Regions from separate parts of the Pectobacterium actinidiae genome, predicted to be linked through region 3. Evidence: predicted binding sites of a transcription regulator. Region 3 holds the regulator's gene; each other region holds the start of a gene.

Region 1 (3,902 bases), 1.1 Mb from region 3:
GCGCTGGTTTTCGCATCCAGTACCTGAGCCAGAGACTGTTCATTAATCGCCTCTTCCCCCAGGAACATTTGCTTATCCGCTTTTACCGTCAGATAGAGCGGTTTTTCCGGTCGTGGTTGCGGTGCTGCCGATGAGGCTGGCAGATCGACACGAATATCTACCGTTGCCAAGGGGGCCGCCACCATAAAGATAATCAGCAGAACCAGCATGACGTCAATGAACGGCGTGACGTTAATATCATGCATTTCACCGTCATCACTCACGTCCTCCTTCAAATGCATCGCCATGACTTAACCCACCCGCAGTTTATGCGCTGCTGAAGACGCCCGGTTATCGTTGCTCGCAGCGACATCGAGATCGCGACTTTGCAGCAGCAAGACCTGTGCAGCCACATCGCCGACCATCGCTTTGTAGCTGGCAATCGAACGTGCGAAGACGTTATAGATGACAACCGCAGGGATCGCGGCAACCAGACCAATCGCCGTCGCCAGCAGGGCTTCTGCGATCCCCGGCGCGACCACCGCCAGATTAGTCGTTTGCGTCTGTGCGATACCGATGAAGCTGTTCATGATGCCCCATACCGTACCAAACAAGCCCACGAACGGCGCAACTGCACCGACCGTTGCCAGATAGCCGTTACCACGCCCCATGTGACGTCCGGTAGCCGCCACGCGACGCTCCAGACGAAACGCGGTGCGCTCTTTAATCCCATTGTTGTCATCAGAACGTGCGGAAAGCTCCAGTTCGTTCTGCGCATCAACCAACAGTTGCTGTGCAACGCTGCCTGCTTTGAATACGTCGGCCGTTTCCAGCGCATCGTCGAGCGTTTTCGCCTGTTCCAGCGCCAGATACTCGCGGCGCAGGCGACGTTTCGCGCCAGACATCTCAACGCTTTTACTAAAGAAGATCGCCCAGGTAATCACGGAGGCCAGCAGCAAACCGATCATCACCGTTTTCACCACGGCATCCGCGTGCTGGTACATACCCCAGACGGATAAATCGGTTTTCATCAGGTTATTGGTGCCCGGTGCCGCACTGGCAGGAAGCGTAAGCGCAGAGGTCGGGGCTTGTGCATCAGTCGTCACAGGGGCGGAAGGCGACGCAGCAGGTTGAGCGGCTGGCGCTGCATTCTGTGTCGACAACGGCGTCGTTGCCGGGGCCGCAAACGCATTTCCACTTAGTCCCGCCGTACACAGCAGGATAACCAGCACGCTACGGGAAAATACGCTGAACGCGCCACGTTTTTTTTGCCAGGTTGATAACACCTGTTGAGTTGTATTACTGACAGCCGTCTTCACGCTGTGCCTCCACCGTTCATTCTGTACAATACCTGCACATACCCGCAGGTATAATGCCGCAATAACGCAGCCTGAAATGATACCAAACCCTGAACGAATTGATAGTCGTTCTCATTATTATTTACACCAGATAACACACTTTTTCTTGCGTTCTGACAGGGTTTTTAGGGGTATTACCTACACATCGACAGGAAAGGCATAAAAAAGTCATGAAAAATAGCATTCGGGAATATCCCTGGCAGGAGATAGCCGCAGGTTCTCACCTGAAACGTAGCCTTATACCGTGAGGTTTTTGTGATCGACATTAAGTTATCACACCATTTTATGGTAGGTGGAGATAAGTTTAATGAAATATACAGAAACACATGTACACAATAAGATAAATAAAAACACCATGTTACGCATATATAGATTAATAATTCAGGAATAAAATCCATATAAAACAGCATTTCATATTAGCTTTTTCTTTTGTGACACGAGTCATTCTACGAAGTTGTATAATAGGTTAGCTTACCCATAGAGAATATCGACGCGCGCCACGATAATAGCCAACACAAGGACGCCGTCCTCTCGCCAGTAAACCCACTATTCATTACTCTATTTTTCATGGGTTTATATTTTTAGATCACCATTTGATTATCGATAATGTCACCCTACCTCTGGAGATAACTCAATGAAGCTGTCGAAAGCATTGATCGGCGTTTGTCTGGGCTCTACTGCATTACTGATGAGTCAAGCAATTCAGGCACAACAAATTAAAGCCTCCGATGTTCACCCTGAAGGTTACCCTAATGTCGTTGCTGTCCAAAAAATGGGAGAGAAATTAAAAGCGGCAACGAATGGCAGGCTGGAAATTAAAACCTTTCCTGGCGGCGTATTAGGTGATGAGAAACAAATGATTGAGCAGGCACAGCTCGGTGCAATTGATATTATCCGTGTATCAATGACGCCTGTTGCCGCTATTTTACCAGAAATAGAAGTCTTCACCCTGCCCTATATTTTCCGTGATGAAGATCATCTTCACAAAGTGCTGGATGGAAAAATTGGTCAGGAAATTGGTGACAAAATTACCCATAGCAGTAAATCAAAATTGATTTTTCTGGGCTGGATGGATGCAGGAACGCGTAATTTAATTACCAAACAGCCTGTTGCAAAACCTGAAGACCTCAAAGGCATGAAAATTCGCGTTCAAACCAGTCAGGTTGCTCTCGCAACGTTGAAAGCTATGGGCGCTAACGCCATCGCCATGGGCACCAGCGAAGTCTTCAGCGGCATGCAAACCGGCGTGATTGACGGCACAGAAAATAATCCGCCGACCTATGTTGCGCATAACTACATGCCTGTTGCCAAGAATTTCACCTGGAGCCGTCACTTCATTATTCCTGAGCTGTTCCTGTATTCCAAAACCAAATGGGACAAACTTTCTAAAGAGGATCAGGATCTTATCCTGAAACTGGCGAAGGAAGCACAGCAAGAACAGCGCGTACTGTGGAATGAATATACTCAGCAATCTCTGGATAAAATGAAGGCCGGTGGCGTTCAGTTCCATGATATTGATACCGAGTACTATTTCAAAGCTACGCAGCCTGTACGCGATCAATTTGGTGCCAAATATCAGGAGTTGATTAAAGCCGTCGCCGACGTCCAATAATCGAGACCGTATTCCAGCGGATAAATAGCAGACGATTGACGAACCGGCTTACGAAATGAAAACGGTAATAATGGAAGACTTATCCATTATCACCGTTCGACGGACTTGTCAGCGACGTCATAAATAGCGCTCTATTTATCCGCCCTTGATATCAACAATCCCCCTTCGCTTATTGTTTAGCGAATATAGGCGGCACAATGGCACAATCTTATCTATCAAGTATGGATGTACTCTATCGTCTTGCCATGTGGGTTTCTGGTCTGGCGTTATTAATTATGACGCTAATAATTCCTATTGGCATATTCGCACGCTATGTTTTAAATGCGGCATTATCCTGGCCAGAACCCATTTCAATTATTTGTATGGTGACGTTTACTTTCGTCGGTGCAGCAGTCAGTTACCGTTCTAACTCACATATTGCCGTCAGTATGTTGACCGACAGATTGCCAGAATCCGGTAAGAAGATTTGCGTTCATCTGTCGAATATCCTGATGCTTTTAATTAGCCTGTTTATTCTCTATTACAGCGCCGTGCTCTGCATAGAATTATGGGAACAGCCCGTTGCGGAATTTCCATTATTAACCGCAGGTGAAAGTTATTTACCCCTGCCTATCGGTTCGTTCATCACCGTACTCTTTATCATCGAAAAAATGTTTTTCGGCCCGCAGGATAAGCGCCCTGTGGTAATGCTTGGCAGTTCTTAATTCGGAGCCAATACCATGGATGCATTTATTCTTATTGCTGCGCTAGCCGTGCTGTTGGCGGTCGGCGTTCCCGTCGCTTACGCGGTAGGGTTGAGCGCGATTGTTGGTGCTTTCTGGATCGAGCTGCCGCTTGAGGCGGTCATGATCCAGATTACCAACGGCGTGAACAAATTTTCGCTGCTGGCCATCCCCTTCTTCATTCTGGCGGGTGCCATTATGGCAGAAGGCGGCATCGCCCGTCGGCTGGTC
Region 2 (3,902 bases), 560 kb from region 3:
GTCAGAAAGTTGTTGCTGCGCCTGATCAGGGTCGAGATCGGTTAGAAAACCGAGGTTGCCACGGTTCACGCCGATCACCTTGATGTCATAGCGTGACAGCACGCGCGCTGCGCCGAGCATGTTACCGTCACCGCCAACAACAACAGCCAAATCCGCCTGTTGACCGATGTCAGCAAGGCTACCCGTCGGCGCGTCTTTCAGGTTCAATTCGCGGGCGATCTGTTGCTCGATCAGAACCGCGTAACCTTTGTCGGTGAGCCAGTGGTAAAGCATCTCATGCGTTGCCAATGCCGTTGGGTGACGCGGATGGCCGACAATGCCAATACAATTAAACGGCCTGTTCATTGTAAGCGGTGTGTTCATTGCTGTTTTTGTCCTCAGCGTGGTGTATCGGCAGCGGCTGGAACCAATATGTGACTGGTTCCCTTGAATCCCCGATTTTGATCCCCATAATAAGCAACTAGCGAGATTAATGCTAAACCGCGGAGAATTTCATGAGTAGTAAAGAACAGAAAACGCCTGACGAGCAAGTCCTGGATCAAAAGGAAGCAGCAAAAGGGCAGCAAACGGATGCCACGCCAGAGACGGCAGACGTAGCTGACCCGCGTGATGCGCGCATCGCCGAACTGGAAGCCCAGTTGAGCGAACTGCAACAGCGTGAACGTGACAATATGCTTCGCGTCCGTGCTGAAGCCGATAACATTCGCCGCCGTGCGGAAATGGATGTTGAGAAAGCGCATAAATTTGCGGTAGAAAAATTTGCCAGCGAAATGCTGCCAGTTATCGACAATCTGGAACGTGCGCTGGATACGGCGGACAAGGCCAATGAATCACTGGCTGCAATGATTGAAGGTGTCGAACTGACGCTGAAATCGTTGCTGGATGCCGTGCGTAAGTTCGGTATCGAGATTGTGGGTGATGTGGGTGTACCGTTTAACCCAGAAGTGCATCAGGCGATGACGATGCTGCCTTCGGCCGATCACCAGCCGAACCACGTCATGATGGTAATGCAAAAAGGCTATACGCTGAACGGCCGTTTGCTGCGCCCGGCGATGGTTGCGGTATCAAAAGCACAAGACTGATAGTTTTTGCTTTTAAGACTGTATTTACAACGCATCTTCATTCCGAACCCCGTGCCATCGCATGGGGTTTTTTGTTTATATCTTGTTAAGATTTGTTTGATAAAAAAGATATTTTTTAGGTTTTGAATGGCTCATCATCATTAACTATTAAAAGAATTGGTATTACCACTCTAAATGCACTTGATAATCATTATCGTTTCTGTGAGAGTAATAAAACACCAGTGTTAGAAGGGTCATACTATGCCGGGTAACCGTGTTATTGAGTCAACAAGCCGCACATCAAGGAAGATCAAACTTTCTCTGATGGGCCCGGCGTTTATTGCGGCGATTGGTTATATCGATCCGGGTAACTTTGCCACAAATATCCAATCTGGCGCGGCTTATGGCTATACGCTGCTGTGGGTGGTGGTGTGGGCTAACCTGATGGCGATGCTGATCCAACTGTTGTCCGCCAAATTGGGGATCGCAACGGGTAAGAATCTGGCGGAGCACATCCGCGATCGCTTTCCGCGCCCGGCGGTTTGGGCATATTGGGTGCAGGCCGAAATTATTGCGATGGCGACCGATCTGGCCGAATTTATCGGTGCGGCGATTGGTTTTAAATTACTCTTGGGCGTGTCGCTGCTGGAAGGCGCGATCCTCACTGCCATTGCGACTTTCCTAATCCTTATGCTGCAACAGCGTGGGCAGAAGCCGCTGGAGATGGTCATCGGCGGCCTGCTGTTGTTTGTGGCGGCGGCATATATTGTCGAACTGGTCTTTTCTCAGCCGGAACTGTCCGCGTTAGCCAAAGGCATGGCAATCCCCAGTCTACCGACTTCCGATGCCGTGTTGCTGGCTGCGGGTGTGCTGGGGGCGACCATTATGCCGCATGTGATTTACCTGCATTCTTCTCTGACGCAGCATGAAGGTTCTCATACTCGTGCCGAGCGCTATTCTGCAACGAAAGTCGATGTTGCGATTGCGATGACTATCGCCGGATTCGTCAATCTGGCGATGATGGCAACGGCGGCAGCGGCATTCCATTTCAGCGGCAATCAGGATATTGCCGATCTGGATAAAGCCTACCTCACGCTGGAGCCGCTGTTGGGTAAAGCCGCCGCAGTGATTTTTGGCCTGAGTCTGGTGGCGGCGGGTCTGTCTTCTACCGTCGTCGGTACGCTGGCGGGTCAGGTGGTAATGCAAGGATTCGTGCGTTTCCATATCCCGCTTTGGGTGCGCCGCACTGTAACGATGCTGCCGTCATTTATCGTGATCCTGTCCGGTATGGATCCGACGCGGGTGCTGGTATTGAGCCAGGTCGTGCTGAGCTTCGGGATTGCGCTGGCGCTGGTTCCTTTGCTGTCCTTCACCGGCAACCGTGAATTAATGGGGACGATGGTGAACGGAAAGTGGGTACAGCGTATCGGGCAACTCATTGTAGTGCTTGTGGTTTCTCTCAATATGTATCTGCTGATTGATACGATGTTGGGGATATAATACGGGTGCCACACAGGTGGCACCGTTTCACTATTGACTGGCCTTTCTCAGCTCCGTCACGGGCACGCCGCCGATCCCCCAGTTGTCCGTTTCGACTTCATCAATCACGACCACGGTGGTTTTCGGGTTCTTATTTAGCACATCGACCAGCAACTGTGTGACGCCTTCAATCAACTGACGCTTTTGTTCAGCAGTGACGCCTTCATTGGTGATCTTGATGTTTACGTACGGCATAGATTCTCCGGGGTTAGGGTAGTGGTCGGCAGTAGGGGGAGCAGAGCCCTGCCGCGATGAAAAGTGCTGCTGCGCTACATAGAATCGTTAGTGCGACAGCATTCGCATTCGTCAGAGCGCTGGCGAGCAGTGGGCCAAGAATCTGACCTATTCCGTAAGTGAGTGTCACCAACCCAAGCAGGTTGATGCCGTGCGGTGCACGTAGCCGTTTGGCTAAGGGCATCACCAGCGAGGTGGTTCCCATAAAAGTAGCACCAAAGCCAAGACAGCTGAATATCAATGCCACAGGGGAGTGGCTGAATAGCGTCAGTAGGACGCAGCTTCCCTGAATCAACAGATTTGCCGTCAGGCAGGGCAAGGTTCCCCAACGGCTGGCGGCCCATAGCCAGAAAAAACAGCCGGGAATAACTGCCAGTCCAAGCAGCGACCATAAATGTAGGGATAAACGCGGTATGCCAAGTGATGTCACCATCAACGGCAGATAAGTGGCGATGATGATATACCCGAAGCCTGCAAGGCCATACAACAACGCAAGCCGCCGCCAGCCAAGCTGAGGGGGTTCATCGACATTGACCATGTGTTGTTGCACTACGGTGGATTTATGCGGTGAAAGAGTGAGTAGAGCGAGTAGAAGTAGCGCGGCGATCAGCGCCGACCCCCACCACAATAGCTCGGCGGTGAGAGCGTAATGTCGTCCGATGATGATGTATTCATTGCCTAACACAATTCCCACGCCAACCCCGGCATAGAGCGAAGCGATAACGCGAGGATGCTTTGTGTGATGCAAAATAGTCAACGAACCGAAGATCATCATCGCCGCACTGGCGATCCCGGCAATGAAGCGAACGATCATGACCAGCGTTGTATGGGTGGTCAACGCCATCGCGATGAGCAAAATGCTCGTTGCAGCTGCGGCGATAAACAGCAGAAACGTCGGTTGAGCGGTTGAGGCGCGTCGGCTGAAAGAGAAAAACAGGCTACCGAACAGATAGCCTGCGTAGTTTGCGCTGGCGATATAGGAAAGCTGGCCAAAGGTGAAGCTGCCTTCTTCTAACATCACCGGTAGCATCGGTGTATACAAAAAGCGCCCCAGCCCCATGCCTAATG
Region 3 (3,902 bases):
ACGGCGGGTTTGCGGAAGGGACGGCCTGTTTACGTGCAAAAATCGATATGGCATCGTCTTTTATCGTGATGCGCGATCCGGTGTTGTATCGTATTAAATTTGCCGATCATCACCAGACGGGCAACAAGTGGTGCATCTATCCGATGTATGACTTCACCCACTGCATTTCCGATGCGCTGGAAGGGATCACGCATTCACTGTGTACGCTGGAATTCCAGGATAACCGCCGTCTATATGACTGGGTGCTGGATAACATCACTATTCCTTGCCACCCGCGTCAGTACGAATTCTCCCGCCTTAATCTCGAATACGCGATTATGTCCAAGCGTAAGCTGAATCAGCTGGTTGTGGAAAACGTCGTTGAAGGATGGGACGATCCGCGTATGCCGACCATCTCTGGTCTGCGCCGTCGTGGTTACAGCGCGTCATCTATCCGTGAGTTTTGTGTGCGTATCGGCGTAACGAAGCAGGATAACAACGTGGAAATGGCCGCGCTAGAGTCCTGTATTCGTGATGACCTGAATGAGAATGCTCCACGTGCAATGGCGGTGTTGGATCCGGTCAAAGTCGTAATCGAGAATTTGCCAGCTGAGCACGAAGAATTTGTCGCGATGCCAAACCATCCGAACAAGCCGGAAATGGGCTCACGTCAGGTCGCATTCAGCCGCGAAGTTTACATCGATCGCGCTGACTTCCGCGAAGAGGCCAACAAACAGTACAAGCGTCTGGTGCTGGGTAAAGAAGTGCGTCTGCGTAATGCCTATGTGATCAAAGCTGAGCGTATTGATAAAGATGAGCAGGGCACCATCACTACGATCTACTGTAGCTATGATGCGGAAACGCTGAGCAAAGATCCGGCTGACGGCCGTAAAGTGAAAGGTGTTATCCACTGGGTTTCTGCGGCACACGCGGTACCAGCAGAATTCCGCTTGTACGATCGCCTGTTCAGTGTGGCAAATCCAGGGGCGGCGGAGGATTTCCTGTCGACGATTAATCCAGATTCACTGAAAATTACGCAAGGCTTTGTGGAAGCGAGCCTGACGCAGGCGGAAGTAGAGAAAGCGTATCAGTTTGAGCGCGAAGGCTATTTCTGTGCGGACCGCGTTTACTCCAGTGCCGAGCATTTGGTGTTTAACCGTACGGTTGGACTGCGAGATACCTGGGTAGGCTAAGGCCACGGGTAAGAAGACAAAAATAAAACCGCCTTGGCGGTTTTATTTTTTTATGCGGTCGATTTATTTATCGCGTGGAATCGTGCAGGGTTTCATCCTCTCGGCAATCCCCTTCACTGCAATGCCCATAGAGATACAGACTGTGGTTGGACAGTTTGATGCCGTGTCTTTCTGCGATCTCACGCTGACGCGCTTCGATAGACTCATCGCGGAATTCAATGACTTTGCCACAGTCGAGGCAAATTAAGTGATCGTGATGATGCTGCTGCGTCAATTCAAAGACGGATTTTCCACCTTCGAAGTTATGACGAGTGACGATACCCGCATCATCAAACTGGTTGAGTACGCGATAGACGGTAGCAAGACCAATCTCTTCGCCCATATCAATCAGTTTCTTATATAAATCTTCCGCACTGACGTGATGGCAGACAGGGTCCTGTAACACTTCCAGTATTTTCAGTCTTGGAAGAGTGACTTTCAGGCCGGCCTTCTTTAATGCGGTGTTGTTGTCAGTCATGCGGGTTTAATCCTGTTGCTTACTTATCAATGGAGGCTGCCTAGCCTATGACATCGGTCGGCTCAAAAAATGCAAAAGCGTCTCAATTATAGAACCGCGCATACAAAATGAAAACAAGCGAATGTTAACAATATTGTCCCTATTCACACTATTGGTATACAACGCAATTCGTTGTTGGTGAATGAGGAAATGATGATGCACGTACAAAGCCGATGGGATTATTGTACAGGTTTACTGATAGAAGTTAAAAAAATGTATCAATTATTATGAAAGGTTTTACCTATCAATACTGTTTTGGCTCTGATAGCGCTTATCAGAGCCAAAATGGCTTAGCCAACCAGCTCTTTCAGGTTCAGCTCATCGCTGATCTGGTTCACCCACGTTGTCACGCGTTCGCTGGTCAGTTCAGGCTGACGATCTTCATCGATAGCCAAGCCGATGAAGTGATTGTCGTCGGCGAGTCCTTTAGAGGCTTCAAAGTAATAGCCCTCTGTTGGCCAGTGACCGACAATCGTCGCGCCGCGTGGCTCAATAATGTCACGGATGGTGCCCATGGCATCACAGAAGTATTCTGCATAGTCTTCCTGATCGCCGCAGCCAAACAGAGCAACCAATTTTCCTGTGAAATCCACTTCTTCCAACGACGGGAAGAAGTCATCCCAATCGCACTGAGCTTCACCGTAATACCAGGTTGGAATACCCAGCAGCAGAATATCGAAACCTTCGAGATCTTCTTTGCTGCTTTTAGCGATGTCATGAACATCAGCAACGTTGGTGCCTAACTGCTGTTGAATCGTTTTGGCGATGTTTTCAGTGTTGCCAGTATCACTGCCAAAAAATATTCCGATGAGTGCCATGAATTGAATAACCTCTTGATTCCTAATGGTATGGTGTAATATTTCACCCACTTATCTGTTAATAATAACAGACACTCACATCGGGAGAAACTCGTATCGGTAAGGATGCGTAAATCAAGAGTATGTGAAATGCGAAGGTAAGTAAGAAAACGAAAACATCCCTACGGAGACTAAAATCCCTATGATAAATAGGGATTATGCTCTCGGTCTGAGATTACGCGCACATTTCCTTAATGGTGTTGAGGTTATTTATTTATAACTGCGTTTCATTTTTTATGAATTCACTTTTTATTTTATTTTTTGTTTCGATTGTAATTAAAAGCAGACTTCTGTTTGTGAAGAATAAAAATCACGGAGCGGTACATTGCTATTCGTGGGAATTAAAGTGCTTACAAAAGATAATGTTTTTATAGAATTAAGATTTTGTAACATTTCTTGGGAATATTCTTAATTAATGAAAATAAGAACTATAACCATTTGCAACTGAAACGATGCAAGTGTTAAGGGAAGGTTTTATTCTTTTGATGTTAAAGAATAAAATGAAATTTCATTCAAGTTGCCTTTTCACCTAATCGCATATTCATGCCAACGCACGCAGGACGTGGGTAAACGATGTATTCGTTTGCAAGCCTATGATTAAAAGACTCATATCTATAAAAATAGGTGCGCTTATTCTCAATATGAAAAATTATATTAAGAAATATAGCGAGAGCGCTAAATATTCTCTGTGTTTAGCCGATGAGTTAGCGTGGTTTTTGAGTTTTCAACTCGGTGAAATGTAAACACTAGGGAGAAGTGACTTGTTTCATGGTGTGAATTTTCTGATTCATATCGGTTGATTAGCGATAAAAATCTTTTTAACCATTTTCCTGATTTGGAGTAAACAATGAAACTTATAAAAAATATTGCTATCAGAACCGCTATGCTATGGGTGCTGGGCATTTTTTGTATTCTCTGGGGGGGCGTATCGATATATACCATGTTCTCTTTTAAGGAGATGACGGCGACCTCGAAAACCAGCACCTTGCTGGTTCAGAACATGAATTTTATCAACCAGGGTAACGATCAATATTTCCGTATGGTAACCCGTCTGGCGCGTGCAGTTGACGCTCGTCGCAGCGGTGATAATGCCACCGCAGATAAAGAGCAGGCTTCTGCACTTGTCGCGCTGGATAAACTGAAGTCTGATTTGGTGGCGTTTAATGCTATCGATCATGCAGGTTTGGATGCTGCGCTGGTACAGGCCGTTAGCCGTGATTGGGATAATCTGGTTACCCAAGGCGTTGAACCACTTTACCAGAAGGCCGCTGCCAATGCGCTGGATGACTACCAAAATCAGGCCAAAAACGTTGTGCC
Region 4 (3,902 bases), on a different contig from region 3:
TTCTTGTGCACGGATACAGGCCGCGAAATAGCGAAAGTGGTCAATCGCCAGCGGCACATCCGCCCCGCTGGTTTCGCGTATCGGTTTACCATTATCCCAGGTTTCCACTTGCGCCAGCAGCTCAAGATTCTGTTCCATACGGTCAGCGATTCGGTTAAGCACCAACGCGCGATCTTGCACCGACAGACCACCCCATTCCGCTTTTGCCTTATGAGCAGCATCCAGCGCGTGGTCAATATCTCGCGTTGACGAACTGGCGACTTCACACAGCGGTTGACCCGTTACTGGCGTCAAATTAACAAAATACTGACCCGCATCAGGTGGAACCCAGGCTCCGCCGATAAAATTGTCATAGCGTTTTTTCAGATTGAGAGAGCCGTACTCGCCAGATGCGGATCGGCCTTCGAGATTATCGTGCGCCATTTCAGTCTCCTTTTCATTTCCGAGTGAGCGGCCATGCCGCGTGAAAAAAGAGGCAAACAGTAAGCAATTACATTAAGCCTATACGGGGTATGGGGTTAGCGACAGGATTCGGCCAGAGAAGAAGACAACTCTTCGAGTTGACGCACAGTTTCTTGCGAGAAAAAGTCGCATCCCTTCAGGCGCGGTGAGGTATACCCTAAATAATTCGAGTTTCAGGAAGGCGGCAAGAGAAGGAATCCCGATGAGCTTACTCAAGTAAGTGATTCGGGTGACTAAACGCAGCCAACGCACATGCAACTTGAAGTATGACGGGTATAATACTTTTAATTTCCAGGGTTACTAACATGCAGGTATTTCAGGTGGAAGGGGTTCATTTACCAGCGGATGCCGTCCTTGAGGGCGCAACGCAACATTCAGTCTATCATCCCGATTCGCTGCATCAGCCACAGTCTGACTGGCTAGCGGAAGAGGTGCCCGTTGCGTTGGTTTATAACGGTATATCGCATGTCGTCATGATGGCCTCACCGAAGGAACTGGAACAGTTCGCTCTCGGATTTTCCTTATCTGAAGGCATTATTCAATCACCGGCAGATATTTACGGCATTGATGTACAAGCCGCCTGCAACGGCATCGAAGTACAGATTGAGCTTTCGAGCCGACGCTTCTCTGGGCTAAAAGAACGCCGCCGGGCGATGGATGGCCGCACAGGCTGCGGCGTATGTGGTGTAGAGCAGCTTGCGGAAATCGGTAAACCGATCGCACCGCTGCCCTTCACACAAACATTTTCCCTTAGCAAACTTGAAAACGCGCTGGTGCGGCTGCGCGATGTCCAGAAGATCGGTCAAGTGACGGGTTGCACTCACGCCGCAAGCTGGGTCGCGCCAGACGGCACGCTGTCCGGGGGGAGTGAAGACGTCGGCCGCCATGTCGCGCTGGATAAACTGCTAGGCACCCGAGCGAAAAAGGGGTGGCAACAAGGCGCTGCGCTGGTTTCCAGCCGGGCCAGCTATGAGATGGTCCAAAAATCCGCCATGTGCGGCGTGGAAATCCTGTTTGCTGTCTCAGCAGCCACCTCGCTGGCCGTAGAGGTCGCACAGCGCTGCAACCTGACGCTGGTCGGTTTTTGTCGACCGGGACATGCGACTATTTACACGCATCCGCAGCGTCTAAGCGCGTAAAAGACGCCACCCACGTCACGGCGTTTTGCAGGCGACGGGTATAGATTAATTTGTTTTTACATAGTGCAATAACGACATAAGCGTTTGTTATCATGAAGTAAAGCAATCTGACTCATGCCACCTGTTCGAGAATAATCATTTTCAATATCATTTAATTAACTATAATGAAGGTATTGCTTACGCGGTACTAACAACACAGTGCCGTAACATTTTTTTTACCATGGAGATGCTAAACATGAGTTATTCACTGCCATCGCTGCCTTATGCTTATGACGCACTGGAACCGCATTTCGACAAAGAAACGATGGAAATTCACCATTCCAAACACCATCAGGCTTACGTCAATAATGCTAACGCCGCGCTGGAATCTCTGCCTGAACTGGCTAAATTGTCTGTTGAAGAGCTGATCGCTCAACTGGATAAAGTTCCTGCGGAAAAAAGAACTGCACTACGCAACAACGCTGGCGGCCACGCTAACCACAGCCTGTTCTGGAAAGGCCTGAAATTAGGCACGACGCTGACTGGCGATCTGAAAGCAGCCATCGAACGTGATTTCGGCAGCGTTGATGCATTTAAAGAGAAATTTGAGCAAGCAGCAGCAACCCGCTTCGGTTCTGGCTGGGCGTGGCTGGTACTGAAAGACGACGGCAAACTGGCCGTAGTTTCTACTGCAAACCAAGACAGCCCGCTGATGGGTGAAGCTGTTTCTGGTGCTTCTGGCTACCCAATCGTCGGTCTGGATGTCTGGGAGCATGCTTACTACCTGAAATTCCAGAACCGTCGCCCGGATTACGCTAAAGCATTCTGGAACGTAGTGAACTGGGACGAAGCTGCCGCTCGTTTCGCTAGCGCGAAAAAATAAAACCGTTGAGTGCCTGATACCATCAGGCCGCTTCTGCGTTTGAATATAAACTGGAATAACAGCCTGTTATTCCAGTTTTTTTATTATCCACCCTACCGCCTAACCTCATATCCGCTGACTATCCTCGCTCACTGGCGCATAAAGTTTCAGCGTAAAGTGCCGATATCTACTGCGGGTTTTTATCATGTTGTTTTGCAAAGACAGGCTTGGTAAGCGGTAATCCGGGATGCTAACACCGCTAAGCAAGTGTGCATCAGGATAGTGAATTCGACTCAATAAGATAGAGTGGTGGGATGGGATGGCGATGAATTTTGATAATTTAAAAGTCGGTAAAAAATTAGGATTAGGCTTTTTCCTGATTCTGCTGATGACCATGGTGATTGCCGGTGCGGGCATTATGCATATAAGTTCGCTGAAAGAGAGTATTGATAAAGTTAATTTAAGCAACAATATTAATGATGAAATTAACCAGGCCAAATATTACCGTGCATTATACGGCACCACTTATAATCCTGATGATATAAAAAAGAACATTGAGCACATTGCCAATATCAGTAAACTTGCTGAAAAAGCAAAAGAATTTAACTGGCCAGAAAGCGACGCCAAGAAGATAGCCGATATCCCTACATTAATTACCAGCTACCAGGAAAAGCAAAAAGGTTATATTAATGCAGTGAATACTAAAGACGCTGTCAGAAAAAGCTGGAATATATCAACAACAGAAAAACCGCTAGAGCAGCTCAACGATCAATTAAAGACAGACAATAACAGCACTACCCTTCAATTATTACTTTCGGACCTGAACCAAAAACTGATTGCCGTTCGCTATCATGTTCGCGGTTTATTACTTTCTACCAACAAAGAATCCGAAGAAAAACTGACGGATGCCATCAACGCGGCGCAAACGTCATTGACCTTTCTATATCAGAGCCTGTCTGCTGAACAGCGTGAAACGCTGGCGCCGGTCCTGACGATCATGAACAATTATGAAGAACAAGTATTGGCCTATATGCCAGCCTATCATGAGGAAATGGCACAGGCGGGGCAAATGCAGGTTGTCGCTGGACAGCTGAACGACGTCGTTAAATCTTTGCTTAGCGATCAGCTGGCCGCCTCACAGGCAGACATTCACAGTGCTACGCTGCAAATGAGCATTGCAGCATTGATTACGCTGCTACTTGGTCTGCTGATTTCCTGGTTCATTTCACGTCAGATCACCACACCGCTTGGCAACACCCTGAACATGGCTGAGAAAATCGCAACAGGCGATCTCACCATGTCCATCAACACAACGCGCAAGGATGAGCTGGGCCAGTTGATGAGTGCGATGTCGAAAATGAATGACAATCTGCACAATATGATCGATGACATTCGCGTCGGTGTCAGCCAGATTTCTAACGCGTCCAGCGAGATCGTCGCAGGCAACACAGACCTGTCGT

What was found. The regulator Fur, encoded in region 3, represses iron uptake genes when iron is present. The targets are predictions, from matches to a motif close to ATAATAATGAGAACNACTATCAA.
Region 1: exbB (tol-pal system-associated acyl-CoA thioesterase) is a predicted target of Fur. The motif match lies at 1,397-1,419, and genes of this name have one in related genera.
Region 2: KKH3_RS02765 (Nramp family divalent metal transporter) is a predicted target of Fur. The motif match lies at 1,263-1,285, and genes of this name have one in related genera.
Region 4: sodA (superoxide dismutase [Mn]) is a predicted target of Fur. The motif match lies at 1,730-1,752, and genes of this name have one in related genera.

The regions. Positions count from the first base shown of each region.
Region 1 is NZ_JRMH01000001.1:130,968-134,869, reverse strand. Features, by position in the region: gene exbD (TonB system transport protein ExbD) at 1-287, opposite strand, end outside; gene exbB (tol-pal system-associated acyl-CoA thioesterase) at 291-1,298, opposite strand; gene KKH3_RS00605 (TRAP transporter substrate-binding protein) at 1,972-2,949, shown strand; gene KKH3_RS00600 (TRAP transporter small permease) at 3,147-3,653, shown strand; gene KKH3_RS00595 (TRAP transporter large permease) at 3,669-3,902, shown strand, end outside.
Region 2 is NZ_JRMH01000001.1:650,747-654,648, forward strand. Features, by position in the region: gene nadK (NAD(+) kinase) at 1-345, opposite strand, end outside; gene grpE (nucleotide exchange factor GrpE) at 495-1,082, shown strand; gene KKH3_RS02765 (Nramp family divalent metal transporter) at 1,323-2,561, shown strand; gene KKH3_RS02770 (2-hydroxymuconate tautomerase family protein) at 2,592-2,795, opposite strand; gene KKH3_RS02775 (MFS transporter) at 2,809-3,902, opposite strand, start outside.
Region 3 is NZ_JRMH01000001.1:1,209,490-1,213,391, forward strand. Features, by position in the region: gene glnS (glutamine--tRNA ligase) at 1-1,172, shown strand, start outside; gene fur (ferric iron uptake transcriptional regulator) at 1,240-1,689, opposite strand; gene fldA (flavodoxin FldA) at 2,019-2,546, opposite strand; gene KKH3_RS05080 (methyl-accepting chemotaxis protein) at 3,433-3,902, shown strand, end outside.
Region 4 is NZ_JRMH01000002.1:690,184-694,085, reverse strand. Features, by position in the region: gene exaC (acetaldehyde dehydrogenase ExaC) at 1-423, opposite strand, end outside; gene fdhD (formate dehydrogenase accessory sulfurtransferase FdhD) at 768-1,601, shown strand; gene sodA (superoxide dismutase [Mn]) at 1,837-2,463, shown strand; gene KKH3_RS20555 (methyl-accepting chemotaxis protein) at 2,762-3,902, shown strand, end outside.